Regions from separate parts of the Pseudomonas glycinis genome, predicted to be linked through region 1. Evidence: predicted binding sites of a transcription regulator. Region 1 holds the regulator's gene; each other region holds the start of a gene.
The links. The regulator sigma-54, encoded in region 1, starts transcription at its own class of promoters, with help from an activator protein. The targets are predictions, from matches to a motif close to ANTGGCATNNANNTTGCTNT.
Positions count from the first base shown of each region.

Region 1 (7,295 bases):
CCTTATGCTTTTTGAGTTGGCGATCCAGCTTGTCGGTGAGTGAGTCGATCGCAGCGTACATGTCGGTATCTTCTGCGTTGGCGACCACTTCGCTGCCGGGGATATGCAAGGTGGCTTCGATCTTCTGCTTCAGCTTTTCGACGCACATCGTGACCTGCACGTTGGTGATCTTGTCGAAATGTCGCTCCAGTCGCTGGAGTTTTTCCTCGATGTAGGAACGCAGAGGTTGGGTCACTTCCAGTTGGTGTCCACTGATGTTGACTTGCATACAGCTTCTCCTTCGTTGCCAGAGCATAAAGCGGCAGGCCGAAAAGCCTGCCACTGGAACGCTGTAACGTGGCTTACATCAACCGCTTGCGTTCGCTCGAAGGCGCGATTCCGAGGGATTCGCGGTACTTGGCGACGGTGCGGCGAGCCACCTGAATGCCTTGTGCCTCCAGTAAACCAGCGATCTTGCTGTCACTCAACGGCTTTTTCTGATTTTCCGCGGCGACCAGTTTTTTGATGATCGCGCGGATCGCCGTGGACGAGCATTCGCCGCCTTCGGAGGTGCTGACGTGGCTGGAGAAAAAGTATTTCAGCTCATAAATACCGCGCGGGGTATGCATGAATTTCTGTGTGGTCACCCGGGAAATCGTCGATTCGTGCATGCCGACCGCTTCGGCGATGTCATGCAATACCAACGGCTTCATCGCTTCGTCGCCGTACTCGAGGAAACCGCGCTGATGTTCGACGATCTGCGTGGCCACTTTCATCAGGGTTTCGTTGCGGCTCTGCAGGCTCTTGATGAACCAGCGGGCTTCCTGCAACTGGTTGCGCATGAAAGTGTTGTCGGCGCTGGTGTCGGCACGTTTCACAAACCCGGCGTACTGGGCATTGACGCGCAGACGTGGCACCGATTCCTGGTTCAGCTCGACCAGCCAGCGCTCGTTGTCCTTGCGCACGATCACATCGGGAATGACATATTCGGCTTCGGTCGACTCGATCTGCGAACCGGGACGCGGATTGAGACTCTGCACCAGTTCGATGACCTGGCGCAGCTCGTCTTCCTTGAGCTTCATCCGGCGCATCAACTGGCTGTAATCGCGACTGCCGAGCAGGTCGATGTAATCGGCTACCAGACGCTTGGCCTCGGTCAGCCACGGCGTCTTCGCGGGCAACTGACGCAATTGCAGCAGCAGGCATTCGCTGAGGTTGCGGGCGCCGATCCCGGCAGGCTCGAATTGCTGGATGCGATGCAGGACGGCTTCGATCTCGTCGAGCTCGATGTCCAGTTCAGGATCGAACGCTTCAAGAATTTCTTCGAGGGTTTCGTCCAGATAGCCCTGATTGTTGATGCAGTCGATCAGGGTCACGGCGATCAGGCGATCGGTGTCGGACATCGGCGCCAGGTTCAGTTGCCAAAGCAGATGGCTCTGCAGGCTCTCGCCGGCGGATGTGCGGGTGGTGAAATCCCACTCATCGTCATCGCTGCTCGGCAGGCTGCTGGCGCTGGTCTGGTAGACGTCTTCCCAGGCGGTATCCACTGGCAGTTCGTTGGGGATGCGCTCGTTCCACTCGCCATCCTCGAGGTTGTCCACCGTCGGGGCGGTTTCCTGGTAGGAGGGTTCCTGGATTTCGGCGGGCTTCTGTTCGGCGTTGTCGGCCAGAGGATCGGCATTGTCGAAGTCGTCGCCTTCTTCCTGGCGTTCGAGCATCGGATTGGATTCCAGAGCCTCCTGGATCTCCTGTTGCAGGTCCAGGGTCGACAATTGGAGCAGGCGGATGGCCTGTTGCAGCTGCGGTGTCATCGTCAGCTGCTGGCCCATTCTCAAGACTAGCGATGGTTTCATGGCAGGGGCTTAACACCTTATTCGCCGGCGCTTTGCGCCATCCACTACAGGGCGCCGAAGCGCCAAACTTAAGCAAATTATATGCCTGAAACTGAAGTGTTTGCCTAGAGCGCCGTAACAATTAAAGCGGATAAATGCGCCTTGAATCGATACAGCGCTGTCGCGCTTACAGGCGGAACTCGTGACCCAGATACACTTCCTTGACCAGATCGTTGGCCAGGATGGTCTCGGCATCACCTTCTGCGATCAGTTGACCGTCGTTGACGATGTAAGCGGTTTCGCAGATATCCAGCGTCTCACGGACGTTGTGGTCGGTGATCAGCACACCGATGCCCTTGGCCTTGAGGTGGTGGATGATCTGCTTGATGTCGCCGACCGAGATCGGGTCGACACCGGCGAACGGTTCGTCGAGCAGGATGAATTTCGGCGCAGTGGCCAGGGCGCGAGCGATTTCCACCCGGCGGCGCTCACCACCGGACAGGCTCATGCCGAGGTTGTCGCGGATGTGGCTGATGTGGAATTCCTGCAGCAGGCTTTCCAGCTCCTTGCGCCGACCGGCCTTGTCCAGCTCCGGGCGGGTCTCGAGGATCGCCATGATGTTGTCGGCGACCGACAGTTTTCGGAAGATCGACGCTTCTTGCGGCAGATAGCCGATACCGGCCTTGGCGCGGCCGTGCATCGGCTGGTGGCTGACGTCCAGATCATCGATCAGCACACGGCCCTGATCCGCCTGCACCAGGCCGACGATCATGTAGAAGCACGTGGTCTTGCCTGCGCCGTTCGGGCCGAGCAAGCCGACGATCTGCCCGCTGTCGATCGACAGGCTGACGTCACGCACGACCTGGCGGCTTTTATAGGCCTTGGCCAGGTGCTGAGCTTTCAGAGTTGCCATTACTGGGATTTCTCTTCGGTTTTCTTCTTCGGCTGGATCACCATGTCGATGCGCGGGCGCGATTCGGTGACCTTGCTGCCCGTGGCGCGACCGGCGCTGGCCAGTTTCTTCACGGTGTCGTAGACGATTTTTTCGCCCTGGGTGACGTTGTTGTCCTTGTCGATAACCTTGGCCTTGTCGATCAGCACCACCCGATTCTGCTGGGCGTGGTATTGAATCGTCACGCCGTAGCCCTTGACCGGGTTGGCGTCGCCCTGGGTCTGCAACTGCTCGAAATAGGCCAGGTTGCCGACCGAGGTCACCACATCGATGTCGCCATTGGGCGCGCGCGTCATGGTCACGGTGTTGCCTTTAACGATCATCGAGCCTTGGGTAATGATCACGTCACCTTTATAGGTGGCAATGCCATTCTTGTCGTCCAGTTGGGCGTCGTCGGCCTGAATGCGGATAGGCTGCTGCTGATCGTTCGGCAGGGACCAGGCGCTCGCGCTTCCCAGTGCTGCGCCCAGACTGAGCAAAATAGGGAGGGTTTTAACGAGCCTCATACTGTCCTCTTACGTTCGATTGCAGGTGTATCCTGCTGTCCTTCAGGTACGCTTTCATTCCGACGCCAGTCGATACGCCGCCAGCGCCCTCGATTCTAACGGGTTGCGCAGTCTGCGCATATTCCTGCTGCGGGAACACGGTCATGCGGGTGCTGGTGATCAGGGTGCCGCGCTGTTTCTCGTCGGTGCGCTGTACGCGTACCGAGTCGATCAATTCCACTTCGGTACCGCCGGAATTCACTTCGCCGCGCTCACTGGTCACGTGCCACGGGAAGTCGGTGCCGCGATACATGTTCAAATCAGGCTTGGTCACCAGGGTGACATCTGTAGCCTTGACGTGCTCGGCCTTGTCGGAAGTCATCTCGTACTGCACCTTGCCGTCCGGCAGGTACTGAATGGTATGCGTGTTGGTCGCGTACCAGTCGATCGGATTCTCGGCAGCCGAAACCGGTGGCTTGTCGAGGAAGCGTTCCGGGCTGATGTTCCAGTAGCCGACCGCAGCGAAAATCGCCGCGATGCAGCCGAACAGCAGGAAATTGCGAAACTTTTTGCTAAACATGGTCAGGCTCACAGGTACGCGGCGTTGGCCGCTTCGAGGCGGCCCTGGGCGCGCAGGATCAATTCGCAGAATTCGCGGGCGGCACCTTCGCCGCCACGGGCGCGGGTAACGCCGTGGGCGTGTTCGCGGACGAAATCGGCAGCGTTGGCCACCGCCATGCCCAGCCCTACACGGCGGATCACCGGCAAGTCTGGCAGATCGTCACCGAGATAGGCGACTTCTTCATAGCTTAGGCCCAGTTGCGCGAGCAGGCCGTCGAGCACCACCAGTTTGTCTTCCCGCCCCTGAAACAGGTGCGGGATGCCGAGGTTCTTCGCGCGGCGCTCGACCACCGGGGTCTTGCGACCACTGATGATCGCCGTCTGCACGCCGGCATTCATCAGCATCTTGATGCCTTGGCCGTCGAGGGTGTTGAAGGTCTTGAACTCGCTGCCGTCTTCGAGGAAGTACAGGCGGCCGTCGGTGAGCACACCGTCGACGTCGAAGACTGCCAGTTTGATCGCTTTGCCGCGTTGCAGCAGATCGTTGCTCATTACATGACTCCTGCGCGCAGCAGATCGGAGAGGTTGAAGGCGCCGATCGGGCGATCCTCCTCGTCGACGACTACCAGGGCGTTGATTCGATGGTCTTCCATGATTTTCAGGGCTTCGGCGGCGAGCATGTCGGGCCGGGCGGTCTTGCCGTGGGCGGTCATCACCTGATCGATGGTGGCGCTGCGGATGTCGATCGCGCGATCCAGGGTGCGGCGCAAATCACCGTCGGTGAAGATCCCGGCGAGCTTGCCATCGGCTTCAATAATAGCGGTCATGCCCAGCCCCTTGCGGGTCATTTCCATCAGCGCGTCCTTGAGCAGGGTACCGCGTTGTACCTGCGGCAGCTCCTGTCCAGCGTGCATGACGTTTTCGACTTTCAGCAGCAGGCGACGGCCAAGGGCGCCGCCGGGATGCGAGAAGGCAAAATCTTCAGCGGTGAAACCACGCGCTTCCAGCAAGGCCACGGCGAGGGCGTCGCCCATGACCAGCGCTGCAGTAGTAGAAGAGGTCGGCGCCAGATTCAACGGACAGGCTTCGTGCTCGACATGCACATTGAGATTGACCTCGGCAGCCTTCGCCAATGGCGACTGCGGATTACCGGTGACGCTGATCAGCTGGATACCCAGGCGTTTGATCAATGGCAGCAGCGTTACGATTTCGTTGGTCGAGCCGGAGTTCGACAGGGCCAGAATCACATCGTCGCGGGTGATCATGCCCATGTCGCCGTGGCTGGCTTCGGCCGGATGCACAAAAAACGCCGGAGTGCCGGTGCTGGCCAGGGTGGCGGCGATCTTGTTGCCGATATGCCCGGATTTGCCCATGCCGACCACGACCACGCGGCCCTTGCTGGCCAGAATCATCTCGCAAGCGCGTACGAAATCGGCGTCGATATGGGCCATCAAGCCTTGGACGGCTTCCACTTCGAGGCGGATGGTGCGTTGTGCCGATTGAATCAGGTCGCGGGTTTTGCTCATGTCAGAATCGTATGGGCCGATGAAAAGGCGGCGATTATAGCGGTTATGTGGCAAAGCCTCACGCAAGTTCGACGTGCTTTGTCATTACTGGTTACCAAAACCCTCTGAAACTCGCTCGGGCCCTCTTCAGTCGGCGATCTTGGCCGGGTTCTCGCTTGGGCGCTCAGCCTTTGCAGTGATATAGTTCGCCGCCAGTTCGGCCTGCCCGGGATGCAGGTGTTTCCGAGGAAAGTCTGGCATCCCAGTGAGAGGCTGCATCGCAAGGAGTTTAGATGAGTGCCGATAACGCCTACGCGGTCGAGCTGAAGGGAGTCTCCTTCAAGCGCGGTGCGCGGAGCATTTTCAATAACGTCGATATCCGCATCCCGCGCGGCAAGGTCACCGGCATCATGGGGCCTTCCGGCTGCGGCAAGACCACGCTGCTGCGCCTGATGGGCGCGCAGTTGCGGCCGTCCGGCGGCGAAGTCTGGGTCAACGGGCAGAACCTGCCGACGCTGTCGCGCAGCGATCTGTTCGATGCGCGCAAGCACATGGGCGTGCTGTTTCAGAGCGGTGCGCTGTTTACCGACCTCGATGTGTTCGAGAACGTGGCCTTTCCGCTGCGGGTGCACACTCAACTGCCGGAAGACATGATCCGCGACATCGTCCTGCTGAAATTGCAGGCGGTGGGGCTGCGTGGCGCCATCGAGCTGATGCCGGACGAACTGTCCGGCGGCATGAAGCGCCGCGTGGCGCTGGCCCGGGCGATTGCCCTCGATCCGCAGATTCTCATGTACGACGAGCCCTTCGTGGGCCAGGACCCGATCGCCATGGGCGTGTTGGTGCGCCTGATCCGCCTGCTCAACGATGCTCTGGGCATCACCAGCATCGTGGTTTCGCACGATCTGGCGGAAACCGCGAGCATTGCCGACTACATCTATGTAGTGGGCGATGGTCAGGTGCTGGGCCAAGGCACACCGGATGAGCTGATGAATTCCGATGATCCGCGTATCCGCCAGTTCATGACCGGTGATCCCGATGGCCCGGTGCCGTATCACTTTCCAGCGACGGATTACCGCGCAGATCTTCTGGGGAAGCGTTGATGCGCAGAATTTCATTGATGGAACGCGTGCGTCGGTTCGGCGAATCGGCGATCGACGCGGTCGCGGTGTTTGGTCGAGCGACCCTGTTCCTGTTTCACGCCCTGCTGGGCCGTGGCGGTATCAGCGGTGGTTTCGGCCTGCTGGTCAAGCAGCTGCATTCGGTCGGCGTCATGTCGCTGGTGATCATCGTGGTCTCCGGTATTTTCATCGGCATGGTCCTGGCGTTGCAGGGCTTCAGCATTCTTTCCAGCTATGGTTCAGAGCAGGCGGTGGGGCAGATGGTCGCCCTGACGCTGCTGCGTGAACTGGGGCCGGTGGTCACCGCCTTGCTGTTTGCCGGGCGCGCCGGTTCGGCGTTGACCGCCGAGATCGGCAACATGAAATCCACCGAGCAGTTGTCCAGCCTGGAAATGATCGGTGTCGATCCGCTCAAGTACATCATTGCCCCGCGCCTGTGGGCCGGCTTCATTTCCCTGCCGGTGCTGGCGATGATCTTCAGCGTCGTCGGCATCTGGGGCGGTTCGTGGGTGGCAGTCGACTGGCTGGGCGTTTATGAAGGCTCGTACTGGGCGAACATGCAGAACAGCGTGAACTTCACCAGTGACGTGCTCAATGGCGTGATCAAAAGTGTCGTTTTCGCCTTTGTGGTGACCTGGATCGCCGTATTCCAAGGCTATGACTGTGAGCCCACTTCCGAGGGGATCAGTCGTGCCACCACCAAGACCGTGGTGTTTGCCTCGCTGGCAGTGCTCGGCCTGGACTTTATTCTGACCGCTTTGATGTTTGGAGATTTCTGATGCAAAACCGCACCCTGGAAATCGGTGTCGGCCTGTTCCTGCTGGCAGGGATCCTGGCTTTGCTGCTGCTCGCCTTGCGCG
Region 1 covers NZ_JBTYHF010000011.1:54,428-61,722, reverse strand. Annotated here, with positions in the region: gene hpf (ribosome hibernation-promoting factor, HPF/YfiA family) at 1-268, opposite strand, end outside; gene ACYSTU_RS23985 (RNA polymerase factor sigma-54) at 342-1,832, opposite strand; gene lptB (LPS export ABC transporter ATP-binding protein) at 1,999-2,724, opposite strand; gene lptA (lipopolysaccharide transport periplasmic protein LptA) at 2,724-3,269, opposite strand; gene lptC (LPS export ABC transporter periplasmic protein LptC) at 3,256-3,828, opposite strand; gene ACYSTU_RS23965 (KdsC family phosphatase) at 3,837-4,361, opposite strand; gene ACYSTU_RS23960 (KpsF/GutQ family sugar-phosphate isomerase) at 4,361-5,335, opposite strand; gene ACYSTU_RS23955 (ATP-binding cassette domain-containing protein) at 5,608-6,417, shown strand; gene mlaE (lipid asymmetry maintenance ABC transporter permease subunit MlaE) at 6,417-7,214, shown strand; gene mlaD (outer membrane lipid asymmetry maintenance protein MlaD) at 7,214-7,295, shown strand, end outside.

Region 2 (7,295 bases), on a different contig from region 1:
TTCGAAACTTGGCTTGAGCTTGCCCAGGCCTTCGAGGGTCGATTCGGCGCGGATGAACTCATCGTGATCAAGCAGGATGATGCCGTTCTGATCCTGCACTGGCACCAGCGACTTGTTGAAGGAGCCGTCGGCCCGCGCTCGTGCGGCTTTTTGCTGCGAGTGCAGCGCGTAGGCATCGACGTCCTGCCGGCTGAAGCCTTCGAGGGTAGCGATGAGATCGGCGCCAACACCTTGCGGGGTGAAATGGCTGTGCAGGTTGGTCTGCGGGTCTAGCGCCCAGGCGCCGCCATCGCTGCCCATTGGCACCCGCGACATCGACTCGACGCCGCCAACCACCACCAGATCCTCGAAGCCCGAGCGCACTTTCATCGCGCCAAGATTGACGGCTTCCAGACCGGAAGCGCAGAAACGGTTGATCTGCACACCGGCGACGCAGACGTCCCAGTCGGCCACTTGCACCGCCGTCTTGGCGATGTCCGAGCCTTGATCGCCGATCGGCGTGACGCAGCCGAGGACGACATCATCGACCTGACTGGTGTCCAGCGCGGTGCGCGCCTGCAAGGCGCTCAGCAAACCGGCCACCAGGTTGACCGGCTTCACGCTGTGCAGCGCGCCATCGGCCTTGCCTTTGCCACGCGGGGTGCGCAACGCATCGAAAATCAAAGCTTCAGTCATGACGTCCTCGAACCTGATTTATTGTCACTTCACTTTCGCCCTGCGCCGACTGGCAAGCAATGACCACATTGCTCAAAGCGCTTGACGCACACGCTCAGACGGACGGTCATCCGACATCAGGTGAACCGGTTCAGGTCACCGAGTTGTCTAGCCAGCGGGCGGCAAAGAAGCTGGCAATACGCCTCATGCCGTTTTAAGAGCTTTTGCAAAGAACTCCATATGAAATGGATCTAAGCGAAGGCAGACGCGGGCTCTAAGGTGAAGATGTACGCCATCGTCGTCGGGTTTTGCCGAGACGGGCGTCCTCCAACAGGAAGTGCAACGCGTGCCGTCAGGGATATGCAGTCAGGCATGCATCAGGAAATAACAATAAAGGCGGTCAAGCCATGTTCAAACAACCGAAAGTACGTCAAGCAGGACTCATTCTTTTCGCCACGACGCTGTTGTTGATCTTGCCGAATCTGACCAAGGTCATCGGCTGATTCAAACGTCGCGTGCTGTATATCGCCACTGAAAATGTGACTGGCCCGCTACCCGGGCCAGCGCGGTTGTGCCAACCTTTGCGCACTCCCACGACATGGACGGCGATCATTTGAAAACGCTCATTGCGCTCGGTGCCTTGCTGCTGAGCTTGCCCTTGTCTGCCGCACAACTGGATCTGCAGTTGGGCGCAAACAGCCGCACCTGGCAGACCGAAGAGCTGCTCAAGCATCCTCAGCTGCAAACGCTCGCGATCAACAATGATGTTTCCTACAAGAAGGACATGACCTATCAGGCGGTGCCGCTGGCCGCATTGCTGACGGGGGTCAAGCCGGAGGATCACTTGCAAGCGGTGGCGCTGGATGGCTTTGCCGCAGAGTTGGCCGCCGCGCCCTTGCTGAACAAGGACGGCGCACGCGCATGGCTGGCAATCGAGGACCCGGCGCGGCCGTGGCCACCGCTGTCTGCCGGCAAGCACAGCGCCGGGCCGTTCTATCTGGTCTGGACCGATCCGCAGGCAGGTAATATCAGCCCCGAACAGTGGCCGTTCGAAGTCGCCAGCATCAAGCTGATGGCTCCGGTGGCCCAACGCTTTCCTGCCCTGCTGCCCGATCCTGCCTTGAAGGCCGATGATCCGGTGAACAAGGGTTTTGCCCTGTTTCAGAAAAACTGTCTGGCCTGTCACCGGTTGAATGGTGCCGGAGACGCGCAGTTCGGTCCGGATCTGAATATTCCGTATAGCCCGACCGAGTATTTTGGGGCGGATTTCTTGAAGCGCTACATCCGCGATCCGCAGAGTTTGCGTCAGTGGCCGCAGGCGAAGATGCCGGGGTTTTCCGCGCAGGTGTTGCCGGATGGAGACCTGGAAATGCTGGTGGGCTATCTCAAGCACATGGCCGGGCGCAAAGCCAAGCCGTAAGCCTTAGGGTGTTATTACTGGCCTCTTCGCTGGCAAGCCAGCTCCCACAGGGTATGCGCAGAGTTCGAATCACCGGTCATCCTGTGGGAGCTGGCTTGCCAGCGATAGCGGTATCCCGAATCTATTGTTGCTGGACGGATATAACCGGCGTCGGCGAGACGAACACCTTCGCATGCATCTGCTCACAGCCGCCGCCCCGGCGCATGCCACGGACCGGGCAGGCATCGAGATAATCCAGGCCGACCGCCAGCTTCAGGTGTCGCTCCGGGCGCGCCAGTTGGTTGGTCACGTCGAAGCTGTACCACGCGTCGTCCAGCCACGCTTCTGCCCAGGCATGACTGGCCAGATGCTCGCAATCTTCGCTGTACAGATAACCCGACACGTAACGCGACGGCACGCCGAGGCTGCGGGCGCAGGCGAGAAACGCATGGGTATGATCCTGACAAACACCGGCGCGACCGGCGAAAGCTTCGGCGGCGCTGGTGTCGACTTCGGTTGAGCCCGGCGTGTAGGTCATGTGCTGATTCAAACCATGCATCAAGTCGATCAGCGCGGTGCGATCACGCCGTTGCTTGCAGTTCTTCGCGGCAAATTCGCGCAAGGCTTCATCGGCTTCGGTCAGGCGCGTGAAGCGCAGGAACGGCAGCGCCGACTGGCTCTCATGTTCGGCCTCGCGCAATTCATCGATATCGACCTGACCACGGGCGCCGATGATGATCGCTTCGTGCGGCTCGTCCATGGTCAGCACATGCAGGATGTTGCCGAACGGATCGAGCTGCGCACGCACCGGACGCGGCAGGTCGAGTTGCCAACTGAGGACATGCTGGCGCTCGCTGTCGTGGGGCGTAAGGCGCAGGTACTGGATGCTCGCGCGCACCTGATCTTCGTAGTGATAGGTGGTCTCGTGGCTTATGGAAAGTCTCATGCAGCCTCCAGGTAGGAACTGTGAATGGCGTTGCCCAACTGGCGCACCAGCGGGATGAATTCGGTCAGCCAGGCGTGCAGGCCTTCTTCGAGGATTTCGTTGATGCCGGTGTAGCGCAGGCGCGCGTCCATTTCCGCCGCCAGGCGTTGTGCCGGTCGGCCGTTGGCGCCTGGCAGTTGCGCGAGGATCTGGTCGATTTCTTCGGTACAGGCACGCAGCGAACGCGGCACGTCGGCGCGCAACAGCAGCAGTTCGGCGACATGCCGGGCGCCGGGCGCGTCGCGGTAGATTTCGGTGTAGGCCTCGAATGAGGACAAGGCGCGCAGCAGCGCACTCCATTGGTAATAGGCGTGCGCCGTGCCGTCGCTGACTGCTTCGGCCTGATCGCCGGCCATTTCGTAACGGGCATCGAGCAGGCGCAGCGTGTTGTCCGCGCGCTCGATAAACGTGCCCAGACGAATAAAGCGAAACGCGTCGTTGCGCATGATCGTGCCGTATGAGGCGCCACGAAACAGGTGCGAACGTTCCTTGATCCATTCGCAAAACCGGCTCATGCCATAACGACTCAGTCCCTGTTCGGCGATGCCGCGAATTTCCAGCCAGGTCGCGTTGATGTTTTCCCACATGTCCGCAGTGATTCGCCCGCGTACCGCATGAGCACTGGCTCGCGCTGCACCAAGGCAGCTGTAGATACTGGCCGGGTTGGCCGCATCCAGTGCGAAGAAATGCAGCAGGCGCTCTGCGTGCAGGTCGCCGTGGCGTTCAAGGTAATCGTCCAGGGTGCCGGTGATCAGCAACGGCATGGCGAGTTCGTGCAGACCGTCGCCGCGCCCGTCCTGCGGCATCAGCGACAGCGAATAACTGATGTCGAGCATGCGCGCGAGATTCTCCGCACGCTCCAGGTAACGCGACATCCAGTACAGATCCGAGGCAGTTCTACTTAACATGGCAAGCTTCCTTCAATCCTCGACTACCCAGGTGTCCTTGGTGCCGCCGCCCTGGGAGGAATTCACCACCAGGGAGCCTTCACGCAACGCGACACGGGTCAAACCGCCAGGCACCACACGGGTTTCGCGACCGGACAAGACAAACGGACGCAAATCGATATGGCGCGGTGCAATGCCGTTTTCGACAAAGGTCGGACAGGTCGACAGCGATAGCGTCGGCTGCGCGATGTAGGCATGGGGTTTGGCTTTGATGCGCTCACGAAAGGCATCGATTTCCGCCGTCGTCGCGGCCGGCCCGACCAGCATCCCGTAACCGCCGGAGCCTTGGGTTTCCTTGACCACCAGTTCCGGAAGATTGGCCAGCACGTGGGACAGCTCGGACGGGTTGCGGCACTGCCAGGTCGGCACGTTTTTCAGAATCGGTTCTTCGTCAAGGTAGAAGCGGATCATGTCGGTGACAAACGGATACACCGATTTATCGTCCGCCACGCCGGTGCCGATGGCGTTGGCCAGCACCACGTTGCCGGAACGATAGGACGACAGCAGCCCCGGCACGCCGAGCATCGAGTCCGGGTTGAATGCCAGCGGATCGAGGAAGGCATCGTCGAGGCGGCGATAGATCACGTCGACCGCTTTCGGGCCGTCAGTGGTGCGCATGAAGACTTTGTCGTCACGCACGAACAGATCTGCACCTTCGACCAGTTCCACGCCCATTTCCCGCGCCAGAAAGGCATGTTCGAAGAACGCACTGTTGAAGCGTCCCGGCGTCAGCACCACCACGCTGGGATTGTCGATCGGGCTTGAGCTCTTGAGAGTGTCGAGCAGCAGATTGGGGTAGTGATCGATCGGGGCGATGCGCTGGGCGGCGAACAGTTCGGGAAACAGGCGCATCATCATTTTGCGGTCTTCGAGCATGTAGCTGACGCCGCTGGGTGTGCGCAGGTTGTCTTCGAGAACGTAATAAGTGCCATCGCCATCGCGCACCAAATCGACGCCGGAGATATGCGAATAGATGTCGCGGTGCAGATCCAGGCCCTGCATTGCCAACTGGTATTGCTCGTTGGCCAGCACCTGTTCGGCGGGAATGATCCCGGCCTTGATGATGCGCTGCTCGTGGTAGAGGTCGGCGAGAAACATGTTCAACGCCTTGACCCGCTGAATGCAGCCGCGCTCGACAATCCGCCATTCACTGGCCGGAATGCTGCGAGGAATGGTGTCGAACGGAATCAGGCGCTCGGTGCCCTGCTCGTCGCCATAGAGCGTGAAGGTGATCCCGGCACGGTGGAACAGCAGATCGGCCTCGCGGCGGCGCTGCGCGAGCAGCTCGTCGGGCGTCTCGGCCAGCCAGCGGGCAAATTCCCGGTAATGCGGGCGAACCAGGCCGCCGGCATCGTACATCTCGTCAAAATAGGTGCGGATCATGCCGTACTCCTTGTCACTCCGGACATACAGGCCTTCGCAAGGCCCGTGCCATCGGCATAAACGCTTTGATTTCAATCGGTTGTAGATCCACGCCGAAGGCTGCGCACCATTCCTGTGCGGCAAATGCCCCGGCCCGATTGCCCCCGCTTCATTGCGACGCACTGCATCGCCTATCACCAGCATAGTCAGAGTTGATTTCACTGCCCGGCCACGACTACGGATAATCCGCGCATTCGCTGCAAAACTTCCCCGGCACGCCGCCGCGAAGTAGACAGCTCAACTGATCTGAACTGCCTTGGCAGCCCCGTCCCGACAGGACTTTATTGCATACCCGTCTTCCCTTTTAGCCACCCTCTCCGGTGGCTTTTTTTTGTCCTGGATTCTTGTTTCAGGGTTTTGCCACTGCGATGTGCAGAGCCAGAAACGACAACGGCCGACCCGAAGGTCAGCCGTTGCCCGACAGACAATGCGCAATATCAATTCAACCGGTAACGATTGCGCACCTCCTGCTTCACGCCCCAACCCTCGATAATGCCGCCCAGCGGTTCGACCACGGCTGAAAAGCCTTGCTCGAAATCGCCGATGTCGTCATAGGTTGCGTACATCACTTTGCTCAATTCCAGCGACCAGGCGCCGTCGTCGCGCGCACTGACCTGGGCATTGATGGACTCACCGCGAAATTTGCCTGCTGCCCTGCGCGCCCGCTCCTCGTCCGGGAAAATCGCGTAGAACTCGATGGGATGGAACCGGGAAAAATCGAAACCGCCTTCTTTCATGCGGCGCAGAACGTTGCTGCTGATGTCTTCTTGATAGGCTGTGCTCATGAATCGTCCCCCTCGATTGATGGATAGACTTTCCGTATTCCCGCCCCGGGCCTTTTGGCCTAAGTACTACGGCAACGTGGTTGCGCGCGGGAAACAAGCATGAAGCTGACAAGACCAGACCTTAGCGATCCATTCGCTGATCTCGCTTGCAGAGTAGCCCCAAGAGAGCGCCGCTGCCAAGGCCTGGTTTACGAGATGACAGGAAGTGTTCAGACAGGGGTGATGCTGCGGATTTCGATGCCGTTCTGGGTCTTGAGGTTTTTCACTCCGGCATCGGCGGTGCGCCCTTCCAGATCGTTGAGATCCAGCTTGGCGGCGACCGGAAGAAGCCGCTCTTTGACGAGCCGTGCGGCTTCATCATCGGACGGGCATTCCTCACGTTCGAAGACTTCATCGACAATTTCACCGTGATCATCCACGAAAGTGACTTTCCACTTTTGCATCAGTGCCTCCTCGATCAACCCGTAAATGGGCTTACCTCTATCTCGACTTTTTTCCGCGATAGTTGGTTCAAAAGGATTACAGCCGACAACGGTGAAAATAACCATCCGATCGATAGGGCGGACTCTGTGGCGAGGGGATTTATCCCCTCACCACAAAAGCTCCCTTGCAGAGCGACGTCAGCGTGATCAGTCGTTGCTCGGCTTGTTGACCGCTTGCAGCACGTATTGCGGCAAGGCGAACGCGCCGATGTGGATTTCCGGGTTGTAGTAGCGGGTGACGATGCCGCTGCCGATGAAGCGCTGTTGCAGGGTTTCACGGCTGAGCTTGCGGTAGGCCGGGTTGGTCGAGCCCCAGGCGAAGGTCATCGAACCGCCGATGTAGGTCGGCACGGCGGCCTGATAGAAATGCCAGTCCGGGAACAGGCTGCGCAGGCGACCGGCGGTGGTTTTGACTTCGTCGATCTGCATGAACGGCGTGCCGTTCTGAGTGACGAGAATGCCGCCTTCGTTCAGGCAGCGGTGGCATGCCTGGTAGAAGTTCTCGGAGAACAGCACTTCGCCCGGGCCGATCGGGTCGGTGGAGTCGGAGATGATCACGTCGAATTTTTCAGTAGTGGTGGCGACGAAACGCATGCCGTCATCGATCACCAGGTTCAGGCG
Region 2 covers NZ_JBTYHF010000001.1:117,511-124,805, forward strand. Annotated here, with positions in the region: gene ACYSTU_RS00500 (acetyl-CoA C-acetyltransferase) at 1-675, opposite strand, end outside; gene ACYSTU_RS00505 (c-type cytochrome) at 1,253-2,074, shown strand; gene ACYSTU_RS00510 (transglutaminase family protein) at 2,196-2,999, opposite strand; gene ACYSTU_RS00515 (alpha-E domain-containing protein) at 2,996-3,946, opposite strand; gene ACYSTU_RS00520 (circularly permuted type 2 ATP-grasp protein) at 3,959-5,368, opposite strand; gene ACYSTU_RS00525 (ribonuclease E inhibitor RraB) at 5,845-6,192, opposite strand; gene ACYSTU_RS00530 (hypothetical protein) at 6,402-6,635, opposite strand; gene speE (polyamine aminopropyltransferase) at 6,822-7,295, opposite strand, start outside.
Region 2: ACYSTU_RS00520 (circularly permuted type 2 ATP-grasp protein) is a predicted target of sigma-54. The motif match lies at 5,402-5,421, and genes of this name have one in related genera.

Region 3 (7,295 bases), on a different contig from region 1:
TATCGACTTTGCCGAGAATTTCGCCCAGCACTTCCTCGAACGGCACACTGACAAATAGCACGCGTTGCGAGCTGCCGTACTTCTTCCAGATGAAGTGCGCGACTTCCATCACGCCCAATTCGTGGGCACGCCCGCCGAGATTGAAGAAGCAGAAGTGCGCCATCAGGCCGCGACGCATTATCTGGTAAGCCGCCACGGTCGAATCGAAGCCGCCGGACATCAATACCAGCGTCTGCTCCAGCGCACCTAGCGGGTAGCCGCCGATGCCGTTGTGCTGGCTGTGAATCACGAACAACCGTTTGTCGCGAACTTCGATACGGACTTCGATTTGCGGCGCTTTAAGGTCGATTCCGGCTGCACCGCACTCACGACGCAGCTTGCTGCCGACGTATTTTTCCACGTCCATCGAGCTGAATGCATGCTTGCCTGCGCGCTTGCAGCGCACCGAGAAAATCTTCCCGGCCAGCGCATCGCCGTAGTGCTGTTTGCACTTCTCGGTAATGTCGTCGAAGTCGCCCAGCGGGTACTCGTCGATCTGCAGAAAGTGCGCGATACCCGGCATGCAGGTCAGGCGCTCGCCCATCTCTTTCAAGGCTTTGGGGTCGGTAATGCGGGTTTCCAGCTCGAGGTTGTCCCACACGCCGTTCACCACCACGGCCGGGTCCAGGTCACGGAGCACGGTGCGGATGTTCTTGGCCAACTGGCGGATGAATTTCGTCCGGACAGGTCGGCTTTTGATGGTGATCTCGGGGAAGACTTTTACGATAAGTTTCATGAAAACAGCGCGCGAACGGCCAGCCGAAAAAGGGGGGCGCGGATTATAGCGGAAATTGCTCAAGGTTTAACCAGTTAATGTGCAGAAGGTTTTGCTTGCACCAAAACAGGTCATTTCTGAATTTATACGCAACATTAAGGGGCGGAATTTGTCGATTCAGAACCTCGCACGCCTTAATAAGCGTGAATTTGGGGCAAAAAACCCATGCTGGGGCACTGGCATGCAATTTGCTCCCTTGTGAGGCAGGTTGCCTTGGCAGAGTATTCGCGCCGGCATCACCATTATTAAGGGCATCCACTACCCGCCCTAATTCACCCGGAGGACACTATGTCGAAGTCGGTTCAACTCATCAAAGATCATGACGTCAAGTGGATTGATCTGCGCTTCACGGACACCAAAGGCACTCAGCACCACGTGACCATGCCGGCTCGCGATGCGCTGGATGACGACTTCTTCGAAGTCGGCAAGATGTTCGACGGTTCCTCCATCTCCGGCTGGAAAGGCATCGAAGCCTCCGACATGATCCTGATGCCGGTCGACGAAACTGCCGTACTCGATCCGTTCACCGAAGACCCAACCCTGATCCTGGTGTGCGACATCATCGAGCCTTCGAGCATGCAGGGCTACGATCGCGACCCACGCGCGATCGCCAAGCGCGCCGAAGAGCACCTGAAAGCTACCGGTATCGGTGACACCGTATTCGCCGGTCCAGAGCCTGAGTTCTTCATCTTTGACTCGGTGAAATTCAAGTCGGACATCTCCGGCTCGATGTTCAAGATCTACTCCGAGCAAGGTTCGTGGATGTCCGACCAGGACATCGAAGGCGGCAACAAGGGTCACCGTCCAGGCGTGAAAGGCGGCTACTTCCCGGTTCCACCGTTCGACCACGACCACGAAATCCGTACCGCCATGTGCAACGCACTGGAAGAAATGGGTCAGTCGGTTGAAGTTCACCACCACGAAGTGGCAACTGCCGGCCAGAACGAAATCGGCGTCAAGTTCAACACCCTGGTGAAGAAAGCTGACGAAGTTCAGACCCTGAAGTACGTTGTGCACAACGTTGCCGACGCTTACGGCCGCACCGCGACCTTCATGCCGAAGCCACTGTACGGCGACAACGGTTCGGGCATGCACGTACACATGTCGATCTGGAAAGACGGCAAGAACACCTTCGCAGGTGAAGGCTATGCCGGCCTGTCCGATACCGCTCTGTACTTCATCGGCGGCATCATCAAGCACGGTAAGGCCCTGAACGGCTTCACCAATCCGGCGACCAACTCCTACAAGCGTCTGGTGCCAGGCTTCGAAGCTCCGGTAATGCTTGCCTACTCGGCTCGCAACCGTTCCGCTTCGATCCGTATTCCTTACGTGTCGAGCCCGAAAGCCCGCCGTATCGAAGCACGCTTCCCGGATCCGGCTGCCAACCCGTACCTGGCCTTCGCAGCACTGCTGATGGCCGGTCTGGACGGTATCCAGAACAAGATCCACCCAGGCGATGCTGCCGACAAAAACCTGTACGACCTGCCGCCTGAAGAGGCGAAAGAGATTCCACAGGTTTGCGGCAGCCTGAAAGAAGCCCTGGAAGAGCTGGACAAGGGCCGCGCCTTCCTGACCAAGGGCGGCGTGTTCTCCGACGACTTCATCGACGCTTACATCGCGCTGAAATCGGAAGAAGAAATCAAGGTTCGCACCTTCGTACACCCACTGGAATATGAGCTGTACTACAGCTGCTGATCCGGTAGCGCTGCGTAAAGTGGCGCGACAGAAAGAGGCCTCCTTCGGGAGGCCTTTTTTATTGCCCGGCGCAACGCATTTTCCATGTGGGAGCGAGCCTGCTCGCGAAAGCGGTGAGGCATTGAAGATGATGGTGACTGATGCGACGCCTTCGCGAGCAGGCTCGCTCCCACAGGCGATCTGTGGTGTCTGAATGATCTTTGAATGTGTCGCCAGTTGGGCCAACCGCACCACCTGTCCTATGCTGCTACCCATCGTTTCCAATCCCGGTCGATTTCATGGGTCGCACGTTTCTCTACATTCTGCTGCTGATCGCCCTGCCCGCCGCCGCGCAGATCTACAAGTACACCGACGCCAACGGCAACACGGCGTACAGCAATCAGCCGCCGGATGGCGTGCAGGCGCAACCGGTCGAGCTGCCACCGCTCAATCGGGTCGAGCCGCAAGCACCGAGTGCGCCGCAGGCACCCAACGCAGAACAACCGCAACCAGCGCGCAACGCCTATGAAATCCTTGAGCTCGCCGGCCTGCCCACTGACGAGGCCCTGCGCGCCAATAACGGCACCTTCACAGTCAACGTTTTGATCAAACCGCGCCTGCAACCGCCGCATCAATTAAGGCTGCTACTCGACGACCAGCCCTATGGCCAGCCGAGCAACGTGCCGGTTCTGCAATTGATCAACATTGATCGCGGCGAGCATCGCCTGGCCGTGCAAGTGATCGATGGCCAGACTGTCATCCAGCAGAGCCCGCCCGCGGTCTTCACCGTGCAACGGGTGCATACGCCGTGATTCGCGCGGGGCTGGCACTCATCCTGGTGTTGATGTCGACGTCAGCGTCGGCAGAGGTCTTTACCTACATCGACGCACAGGGCAACCGCGTCTATACCGACCAGCCACGCGCCAACGCCAAGCGAGTGCCGATCGCGACGAGCAATCGCATGGCGGTCCCTGCCAACACCGCAGCGCCGATCACCACAGCGAAAAAATCTGCCGAACCAGCGCCCTTTCACTACGACATGCTGCGCATTCTGATCCCGGAGCCCGATGCTACTTTGCGCAGCAGCGCCGGCGAGCTGATCGTCAGCGTCACCAGCGAGCCCGGCCTGCAAAGCGGCCATCGTTATCGCCTGCTGCTGGATGGCAAGGCCACTGGCGAGCCCGGCGTCAGCCCGGTATTTGCGCTGAGCAATATCGATCGCGGCAGCCACAGCCTTTCGATCGAAATCCTCGACGCCGCCGGGCGTACCGTGGAACGCACCGCCAATCAGCCGTTCCACATGCTGCGCATTTCCCTGGCGCAGAAACGTCAGGTCAAACCCTGTGTCGCCGACGATTACGGCGTGCGCCCGGAATGCCCGCTCAAGGACAAACCTGACGAACCGAAAAACCCATTCCTGCGCTTCTTTTAACGTCTGCCGGGCATGCGCACCCTATTGGTGCACTAAACTGCATCTCGCCCACAACCCAACCCATTTTGGTTCGAAACTTCCCGTCTGAGCTGGCTTCGTGCCATACAAACGCGCGTCAAACGCCTGTTTCAGGGGTTAAACGCTTCTTTTCGGAGCCTTGGTTTGGTTTTTGCATTTTCCCGACATCAGCGCTTTGTTCTCGCGCACGCCTTGCTCCAAAAGGGGTTCAGATGACCATAAGCGACGCTATACACCGTTTGCTGCTCGACAACCTGACCACGGCGACCATCCTGCTCGACGCCGAGCTGCGCCTGGAGTACATGAACCCGGCGGCGGAAATGCTGTTGGCGGTCAGCGGTCAGCGCAGTCACGGCCAGTTCATCAGCGAGCTGTTCACCGAATCCCCCGAGGCGCTCAATTCCCTGCGTCAGGCGGTGGAGCAGGCGCACCCTTTCACCAAGCGTGAAGCGATGCTCACCGCCCTCACCGGCCAGACGCTGACCGTGGATTACGCGGTGACGCCAATCCTCAGCAACGGCGAGACTTTGCTTTTGCTTGAAGTGCACCCACGTGATCGCCTGTTGCGGATCACCAAGGAAGAGGCCCAGCTGTCCAAGCAGGAAACCAGCAAGATGCTGGTGCGCGGCCTCGCCCACGAGATCAAGAACCCTCTTGGCGGCATCCGTGGCGCAGCGCAATTGCTCGCCCGCGAACTGCCGGAGGAAAGCCTGCGCGACTACACCAATGTGATCATCGAAGAGGCCGACCGCCTGCGCAATCTGGTCGATCGCATGCTCGGCTCGAACAAACTGCCGTCGCTGGCCATGTGCAACGTCCACGAAGTGCTCGAACGCGTCTGCCATCTGGTCGAAGCCGAGAGCCAGGGCTGCATCACCCTGGTGCGTGATTACGACCCGAGCATTCCCGACGTATTGATCGACCGCGAGCAAATGATTCAGGCGGTGTTGAACATCGTGCGCAACGCGATGCAGGCGATCAGCAGCCAGAACGAGCTGCGCCTGGGCCGCATCAGCCTGCGCACCCGCGCCATGCGCCAGTTCACCATCGGCCACATCCGCCATCGTCTGGTGACCAAGATCGAGATCATCGACAACGGCCCGGGCATCCCGGCGGAACTGCAGGAAACCATTTTCTTTCCCATGGTCAGCGGCCGCCCGGACGGTACCGGGCTGGGCCTGGCCATTACCCAGAACATCATCAGTCAGCACCAGGGCCTGATCGAGTGTGAGAGCCATCCAGGCCACACCACCTTCTCGATCTTCCTGCCACTGGAACAAGGAGCCACATCGACATGAGCCGTAGTGAAACCGTGTGGATCGTCGATGACGACCGTTCTATCCGTTGGGTCCTGGAAAAGGCCTTGCAGCAGGAAGGCATGACCACCCAGAGCTTCGACAGCGCCGATGGCGTGATGAGTCGTCTGGCCCGGCAGCAGCCGGACGTGATCATTTCCGATATCCGCATGCCGGGCGCCAGTGGCCTGGATCTGCTGGCGCGGATTCGCGAACAGCACCCACGGCTGCCGGTCATCATCATGACCGCTCACTCCGATCTGGACAGCGCTGTCGCCTCCTATCAGGGCGGCGCTTTCGAGTACCTGCCCAAGCCCTTCGACGTCGATGAAGCGGTATCGCTGGTCAAACGCGCCAACCAGCATGCGCAGGAACAGCAAGGCCTGGAAGTGGTGCCTGCGCTGACCCGCACCCCGGAAATCATCGGCGAAGCGCCGGCGATGCAGGAAGTGTTTCGCGCCATCGGGCGCCTGAGCCACTCCAACATCACCGTGCTGATCAACGGCGAATCCGGTACCGGTAAAGAACTGGTGGCCCACGCCCTGCACCGCCACAGCCCACGCGCGGCTTCGCCGTTCATTGCCCTGAACATGGCGGCGATTCCCAAGGATCTGATGGAATCGGAACTGTTCGGCCACGAGAAAGGCGCGTTCACCGGCGCGGCAAACCTGCGTCGCGGGCGCTTCGAACAGGCCGACGGCGGAACCTTGTTTCTCGATGAAATCGGCGACATGCCGGCGGACACCCAGACTCGCCTGCTGCGCGTGCTGGCCGATGGCGAGTTCTACCGCGTCGGCGGCCATGTGCCGGTGAAGGTCGATGTACGCATCATCGCCGCAACCCACCAGAATCTGGAAACGCTCGTCCACGCCGGCAAATTCCGCGAGGACTTGTTCCACCGCCTCAACGTTATCCGCATCCACATCCCGCGCCTGTCGGATCGTCGCGAAGACATCCCGACCCTGGCCCGGCACTTCCTCAGCCGCGCCGCGCAGGAACTGGCGGTCGAGCCGAAGCTGCTGAAAAGCGAAACCGAGGAATACCTGAAAAACCTGCCGTGGCCGGGCAACGTGCGCCAGCTGGAGAACACCTGCCGCTGGATCACCGTCATGGCCTCCGGCCGTGAAGTGCACATCAGTGACTTGCCACCGGAACTGCTCAACCTGCCGCAGGATTCGGCGCCAGTGACCAACTGGGAACAGGCCCTGCGCCAGTGGGCCGATCAGGCCCTTGCCCGTGGCCAGTCGAGCCTGCTCGACAGCGCAGTGCCGGCGTTCGAGCGGATCATGATCGAGACTGCTTTGAAGCACACCGCAGGACGTCGGCGTGATGCGGCGGTGCTGCTGGGTTGGGGGCGCAATACCCTGACGCGCAAGATCAAGGAACTGGGGATGAAGGTTGATGGTGGGGATGATGATGAGGGGGAAGAGGGTTAACGCTTAAGGGTTGTCGTGTACTCAGGATCGATCCCCCTCACCCCAGCCCTCTCCCCCAAGGGGGAGAGGGGGAAGGGAGCAATCTCGGGTGGTTTCGAGGCCTGAGTTCGGCTCGGTATCTCAGGTCGCCGTAACTTGACCGGGCAACTCGGTCAGTCCCCTCTCCCTCTGGGAGAGGGTTAGGGTGAGGGCCACCGTGCACCGCATCAATGCACAATGACCCGCGATCGCGCACAGCCGTATCGCCACAATCACTCCTGAAAAACCTGAAAAACCCTTTATTCAAAAACGCGAAAGCCCCGAGTCCCGGGGCTTTCGCGTTCCCAAAGCGTTTTTTGTTCCAGCAAATTAAAACCTGGCACGCCCCCTGCAATACCTATCTCAGGTGATTCGCTTCACCACCCGTTTCGGGGACCTTGGTACAGGCAGGCCGGGGATTCCCCTCTTTACATCGGGCTCACAGCGCAAAGCGCCGAGCCACCCTTTTGGGATCCTTGGTACAGGCAGGCCGGGGGTTCCCTCTTTACACCGGGCCGACGCTGAACGCGACGCCCATGCTTTTGGGAACCCTGATACAGGCAGGTCAGGGATTCCCGCTTTTACACTGCAGCGCCCCCGCCCCTACT
Region 3 covers NZ_JBTYHF010000003.1:421,755-429,049, forward strand. Annotated here, with positions in the region: gene thiI (tRNA uracil 4-sulfurtransferase ThiI) at 1-775, opposite strand, end outside; gene glnA (type I glutamate--ammonia ligase) at 1,103-2,509, shown strand; gene ACYSTU_RS09470 (DUF4124 domain-containing protein) at 2,788-3,300, shown strand; gene ACYSTU_RS09475 (DUF4124 domain-containing protein) at 3,333-3,920, shown strand; gene glnL (nitrogen regulation protein NR(II)) at 4,151-5,236, shown strand; gene ntrC (nitrogen regulation protein NR(I)) at 5,233-6,669, shown strand; gene ACYSTU_RS09490 (hypothetical protein) at 7,291-7,295, opposite strand, start outside.
Region 3: glnA (type I glutamate--ammonia ligase) is a predicted target of sigma-54. The motif match lies at 990-1,009, and genes of this name have one in related genera.

Region 4 (7,295 bases), on a different contig from region 1:
ACGAGTTAAAAAGCAAGCGCCGTGCCGTTTAGCAATGAATGTGCGTCGCAACAACACTTGGCGTTGGTGTAGGAGTCTGGGCATGGCTGGTGTAATGGATTCGGTGAACCAGCGCACGCAACTGGTAGGGCAGAATCGCCTCGAGCTGCTGTTGTTCCGTCTCGACGGGCCGCAGCTCTACGGGATCAACGTGTTCAAGGTACGGGAAGTGTTGCAATGCCCGTCCCTGACGTTGATGCCCAAATCCAGTCCTGTCGTGTGCGGGGTAGCGAATATACGGGGAGCGACCATTCCGATCCTGGATCTGGCAATGGCAACGGGCTCCGGTGCGTTGAAAGACAAGAACAGTCCGTTCGTGATCATCACGGAGTACAACACCAAGACCCAGGGTTTCCTGGTCCGCTCGGTGGAGCGCATCGTCAACATGAACTGGGAAGAGATCCATCCGCCACCCAAGGGTACCGGCCGCGATCACTACCTGACGGCTGTGACCCGGGTCGACAACCAGTTGGTCGAAATCATCGACGTCGAGAAGGTGCTGGCCGAAGTGGCGCCGACGCCGGAAGCGATTTCGGTGGGCGTGGTCGATGTCGAGACGCAGACCAAGGCGTTGTCGCTGCGGGTGCTGACGGTCGATGACTCGTCGGTGGCGCGCAAGCAGGTCACGCGTTGTCTGCAGACCATCGGTGTCGAAGTGGTGGCGCTGAACGACGGCAAGCAGGCGCTGGATTACCTGCGCAAGCTGGTCGACGAGGGCAAGAAGCCGGAAGAAGAGTTCCTGATGATGATTTCCGACATCGAGATGCCGGAGATGGACGGGTACACCCTGACGGCGGAAATACGCGGCGACGCACGCATGCAAAAGCTCCATATCATCCTGCATACTTCGTTGTCGGGGGTATTCAATCAGGCGATGGTCAAGAAAGTCGGTGCTGATGACTTCCTCGCCAAATTCCGTCCTGATGACCTCGCATCCCGGGTAGTCGACCGGATCAAAGCAGCAGATATCAGCTAGGGGCCTTCTGCCCCTGGCGGTCAACACGATTTAAGAGGCGGCATCATTGTCTACGGGTAATTTGGATTTCGAACAGTTCCGGGTCTTCCTGGAAAAAGCCTGTGGCATTCTGCTCGGTGAAAACAAGCAGTATCTGGTCTCGAGCCGTCTCAACAAACTGATGGAGCAGCAAGGCATCAAGTCCCTGGGTGAGCTGGTACAGCGCATCCAGACCCAGCCGCGCAGCGGTTTGCGCGAGCAGGTGGTCGATGCCATGACGACTAACGAAACCCTGTGGTTTCGCGACACCTATCCGTTTGAAGTCTTGAAGAACAAGGTACTGCCGGAAGCGATCAAGGCCAGCCCCAACCAGCGTCTGCGGATCTGGTCGGCGGCCTGCTCGTCGGGACAGGAACCGTACTCGCTGTCGATGTCGATCGACGAGTTCGAGCGCAGCAACCTGGGTCAGTTGAAGATGGGTGTGCAGATCGTTGCCACCGATCTGTCGGGCCTGATGCTCAATAACTGCAAGACCGGCGAGTATGACAGCCTGGCGATCGGTCGCGGTCTGTCGCCGGAACGCCTGCAACGCTACTTCGACCCGAAAGGGCCGGGGCGCTGGGTGGTCAAGGCGCCGATCAAGAGCCGGGTGGAATTCCGGTCGTTCAACCTGCTCGACAGCTACGCGGCGCTGGGCAAGTTCGACATCGTGTTCTGCCGCAACGTGCTGATCTACTTCTCTGCCGAAGTGAAGAAGGACATCCTGTTGCGCATTCACAGCACGTTGAAGCCGGGCGGGTACCTGTTCCTTGGCGCTTCGGAAGCGCTGAACGGATTGCCGGATCATTACCAGATGGTTCAGTGCAGCCCGGGGATTATTTACAAGGCGAAATAAGCGGTTTGCGCTGATACAAAAAACGGGAGGCCCGCAAAGGCCTGCCGTTTTTTTATGCCCGAATTATTTTCCACGAGCCCCCTGTGGGAGCGAGCCTGCTCGCGAAAGCGGTCTGTCCGTAAGACAGTTGACGCCTGACACGCCCCCTTCGCGAGCAGGCTCGCTCCCACTGGGATCTGCGTTGACCTAGGCAAGGACGGCAAGCGGCAGAAAAGCGGCATCCGGCGGTAACCGGTTGCCGCTTTTCTGGCATTGCCGCTTAGCCTGTTCGGCGCAAAGCCCCGGAATACGGGGCTTTGTTCATTTGGCACGGCGCTTGCTAAAGCTCAGATACGAAAAACCGGTCACCTGAAGGTTCCCGACATGAGCATCAGCTTCGACAAAGCGCTGGGCATTCACGAAAAGGCATTGGGCTTCCGCGCCCAGCGTGCCGAAGTGCTGGCCAACAACATCGCCAACGCCGACACCCCGAACTACAAGGCGCGGGATCTGGATTTCTCCAAAGTGCTCGAAGCACAGACCGAGAAGACCAAGACCGGCGGCCACTTTGCCCTGAACATGACCAACAGCCGGCACATCGAGGCTGAAGGTCTGGGCAATGGCGACGAGTCGCTGATGTATCGCACGCCGATGCAGCCTTCGATCGACCAGAACACCGTCGACGCTCAACTGGAACAGTCGAACTACGCGGAGAACGCCGTCGGCTTCCAGGCCAGCTTCACCTTGCTCAACAGCAAATTCAAAGGGCTGGTGTCAGCCCTGCGCGGAGAATAATCCATGTCCCTGTCCAGCGTTTTCAACATTGCCGGCAGCGGCATGAGCGCGCAGACCACACGCCTGAACACCGTGGCGTCGAACATCGCCAACGCCGAAACCGTTTCGTCGAGCATCGACCAGACCTACCGCGCGCGCCATCCGGTGTTCGCTACCATGTTTCAGGGCGGCCAGGCCGGCGGCAGCAATTCGCTGTTCCAGAACCAGGACGCGGCCGGGCAGGGCGTGCAGGTGCTCGGCGTCGTCGAAGACCAGAGCAATCTTGAAGCGCGCTACGAGCCGAACCATCCGGCTGCCGACGCCAAGGGCTACGTCTACTACCCGAACGTCAACGTGGTGGAAGAAATGGCTGACATGATTTCTGCGAGCCGCTCGTTCCAGACCAACGCGGAAATGATGAACACCGCCAAAACCATGATGCAGAAGGTACTGACCCTGGGTCAGTAATAAGGGGCGACTGCCATGAGCGTTACGGATACCACCAGCAGCCTGAGCATGAACGACATCCTGGCCAACTCGTCGAAGAAGGCCAGCAGCACGACGTCGGGCGGCATCGCTTCGGCGACCAACAGTGCCACCGGCGGCCAGGCGCTGGGCAAGGATGCTTTCCTGCAATTGCTGGTCACCCAGCTGAAAAACCAGAATCCGCTCGACCCGCAGGACAACAGCGCGTTCGTTGCGCAACTGGCGCAGTTCAGCAGCCTTGAAGGCATTACCACGCTGAACTCCACCGTCAGCGGCCTTGCCGGCAACTACAACTCGTCGCAGGCATTGCAAGCGTCGTCGCTGGTCGGTCGCAACGTGATCGTGCAGACCAACACCGCCCAGCTCGATGACCCGAGCAAAGGTCTGACCGGTTCGGTCACCGTGCCTTCGTCGATTGCCGGCGGCACCGTGACCATCACCGACAAGGACGGCAAAACCGTGCGCACCATCGACCTGGGCAGCCGCGCTGCCGGCGATGCCAGCTTCACTTGGGACGGCAAGGACACTGCTGGCACCGTGGTGCCGGTCGGCACTTACACGTTCAAGGCCAACGCACCGATCAACGGCACCGCGACCGACTTGGCGACTTATCTGCCAGCGACCGTCAACAGCGTGACGATCAGCCAGACCGGTGGCGAGCTGATGCTCAACCTGGCTGGCAAGGGCACCGTCGCCCTGTCCAAAGTACAAACCATTGGTATATAGAGCCGACTAACCCGGCACGAAGGAGTGGAACATGTCTTTTAACATCGGCCTTAGCGGTCTCTATGCCGCCAACAAACAACTCGACGTAACCGGCAACAACATCGCCAACGTCGCCACCGCCGGTTTCAAATCCTCGCGCGCAGAATTCGAAGACGTCTATTCGGCGACTCGTCTGGGCAGCGGCAGCAAGGTGATCGGTAACGGCGTACGCCTGGCCAACGTTTCCCAGCAGTTCACCCAGGGTGACATCAACAACACTGGCAACGTGCTGGACATGGGCATCAACGGCTCTGGCTTCTTCACCATGAACAACAACGGCTCGGTGTCTTACACCCGTGCCGGTACGTTCAAGGTCGATAACGCCGGCTACATCACCAACACCGACTACACCTCGCGTTTGCAGGGCTATGGTGTGGATGCCAACGGCAAAATTATTAACGGCGTCTTGACCGACCTCAAGATCGATACCTCGAACCTGGCCCCGAAGTCGACTTCGGCGGTGGCTTCGACCATCAACCTGAACTCGACCGCTGCGGTGATCGACGATACGGTCGCGGCAGGCAAATTCGACCCTACCAACACTGCGACCTACACCAAGTCGTTCAGCACCCCGATCTATGACAGCCAGGGCAACCAGCACACCATGGATCAATACATGGTGAAAACCGGCGCCAACACCTGGAAGGTCTACACACTGGTGGACGGTCGTAACCCGGATGCGACCGGCAGCGATCCGAAGACCACCGCGCCTGTGGCCTCGACGCTGTCCTTTGATGCGACCGGCAAGCTGACCCAGGTCAGCACGCCAGATCCGCTGGGTGGCCCGGCCATCATCAGCAGCGACCTGACACTCAAGGGCTGGGTGCCAGGCACTGTGACCGATGGTGTCTGGAAGGCTAACGGCGCGGCGGCAAACCCGGCGGGTGTGACCATCTCGATGGCCAAGACCACTCAGTACAACGCCGACACCTCGCGCACGATTCCTACTCAGGATGGTTACGCGACTGGCCAGATCACCAACCTGACCATCGACGGTACCGGTACCCTGTTCGCCAACTTCAGCAACAACCAGAGCAAGGCCATCGGACAGGTTGCACTGGCGAGCTTCACCAACGAACAGGGCCTGCAGGCGATCGGTGGCACCAGCTGGAAAGAGACGTTTGCTTCGGGTATTCCGGGCTACGATGCGCCTGAGACCGGTACGCTGGGTTCGGTGGTGTCCAACTCGCTGGAAGAGTCGAACGTTAACCTGACCAATGAGCTGGTTGATCTGATCAAAGGCCAGAGCAACTATCAGGCGAACGCCAAGACCATTTCGACGCAGAGCACGATCATGCAGACCATTATTCAGATGACCTGATTCGGGTTTCTGAGCTGGTTTTTTGGGCCCCTCGGTTTTGAGGGGCTTTTTTTTGGCCGTGGCGGCCTTTGGGCCGGCCATGCTCTTGGGGTTTTGGGTGAATATCCGTTTCTGCGGTAACGGCGACTTAGGGTTCCGCCCTTACGGCGGGTCACCTTTTTCAAACGCCAAAAAGGTAACCCAAAAGGCTTGCTCCTGCGTTCGGCCCTCGCAGGCTCGGGTTCCTTCGCTGCGGGATCGATCCGGGCGCAGCGGCTACGGTTTGCTTCGCTGCACCTCCTTCCGCTGTGTCTGGCTGCGCCAGACGGTCGCTGCGCTCCCACGCCCGGATCAATCCCTCCACTCAGCCTTCCGACGTCGCCCGTAGATCAAAAGCACTCGAGCTTGCGCTCATTGTTGAGTGGTGCGGCTTCGCCGCGGGCAGCTGCGCTGCTTTGCTTTTCTGTGGGAGCGAGCCTGCTCGCGAAGGCGGCCCGACAGCCGACCTGGTCTTGTAGCACGCGATCCAACTGTAGGAGCCGCCGAAGGCTGCGATCTTTTGATCTGGCTCTTGATCTGGCTTTTGCTTTGCTTCGGCTTTTGATCTTTTGCCCCTTCGGCAGGCTGCGCCCGGATCGGTCCCGTAACGAAGGTACCCCGAGCCTCAGCGAGCGGGCCGTACGCCGGGGCAAAGCCTTTTGGGTTACCTTTTTGGCGTCTGAAAAAGGTGACTCGCTGTAAGAGCGAAACCGCCAGCGGCAACACCCGCAGCAACGGATATACACCCAAAACCTCAAGAGTCCGGTCGGCCCAAAGGCCGCCAAGGCCGCCAAGGCCGCCAAAAAACAAAACCCCCAACAAACCAGAAGTCTGTCGGGGGTTTTGTTTGCCTTGAGATTCCAGGCGTCTCGCAACGCCTGAAATCAGCTCAGCTTATTGGCAAGCTTCGCAATCCGGCTCGTCAATCGCGCAGGCCTTTGGCACCGGCGCCGGACCTGCCGGAGCGGCCAGAACCGAATCGTCGCCGTGGTTGCCGCCGCTGGAAACAGCGTTCAGCTTACCGGTGTTGATGGTCGACTTCTCGGTGCTGGTCGCGGCCAGGGCACGGAGGTAGTAGGTGGTTTTCAGACCACGGTACCAGGCCATGCGGTAGGTCACGTCGAGCTTCTTGCCCGATGCGCCGGCGATGTAAAGGTTCAGCGACTGGGCCTGGTCGATCCACTTCTGACGACGGCTGGCGGCGTCAACGATCCACTTGGTGTCCACTTCGAACGCGGTCGCGTAGAGCTCTTTGAGTTCTTGCGGGATGCGCTCGATCTGCTGCACCGAACCGTCGTAGTACTTCAGGTCGTTGATCATGACCGAGTCCCACAGACCGCGAGCCTTCAGGTCGCGAACCAGGTACGGGTTGATCACGGTGAATTCGCCCGACAGGTTCGATTTCACGTACAGGTTCTGGTAGGTCGGCTCGATCGACTGCGAGACGCCAGTGATGTTGGCGATGGTCGCGGTCGGTGCGATGGCCATGATGTTCGAGTTACGGATACCTTTCTGTACACGGGCGCGAACCGGTGCCCAGTCGAGGGTTTCCTTCAGGTCGACGTCGATGTACTTCTCGCCACGCTGTTCGATCAGGATCTGTTGCGAATCCAGCGGCAGGATGCCCTTGGACCACAGCGAACCGTTGAACGTCTCGTAGGCGCCGCGCTCGTCGGCCAGGTCGCAGGAAGCCTGGATCGCGTAGTAGCTGACCGCTTCCATCGACTTGTCGGCGAACTCGACGGCAGCGTCGGAGCCGTAGGCGATGTGCTGCAGGTACAGAGCGTCCTGGAAGCCCATGATGCCCAGACCGACCGGACGGTGGCGGAAGTTGGAGTTCTTCGCTTGCGGCACCGAGTAGTAGTTGATGTCGATCACGTTATCGAGCATGCGCACGGCGGTGTTCACGGTGCGTTGCAGCTTGGCGGTATCGAGCTTGCCGTCGACGATGTGGTTCGGCAGGTTGATCGAGCCCAGGTTGCAAACGGCGATTTCGTCCTTGTTGGTGTTCAAGGTGATCTCGGTGCACAGGTTCGAGCTGTGGACCACGCCGACGTGCTGCT
Region 4 covers NZ_JBTYHF010000001.1:314,758-322,052, reverse strand. Annotated here, with positions in the region: gene ACYSTU_RS01450 (chemotaxis protein CheV) at 83-1,015, shown strand; gene cheR (protein-glutamate O-methyltransferase CheR) at 1,062-1,889, shown strand; gene flgB (flagellar basal body rod protein FlgB) at 2,253-2,663, shown strand; gene flgC (flagellar basal body rod protein FlgC) at 2,667-3,110, shown strand; gene flgD (flagellar hook assembly protein FlgD) at 3,126-3,854, shown strand; gene flgE (flagellar hook protein FlgE) at 3,886-5,214, shown strand; gene ACYSTU_RS01420 (ribonucleoside-diphosphate reductase subunit alpha) at 6,127-7,295, opposite strand, start outside.
Region 4: flgB (flagellar basal body rod protein FlgB) is a predicted target of sigma-54. The motif match lies at 2,193-2,212, and genes of this name have one in related genera.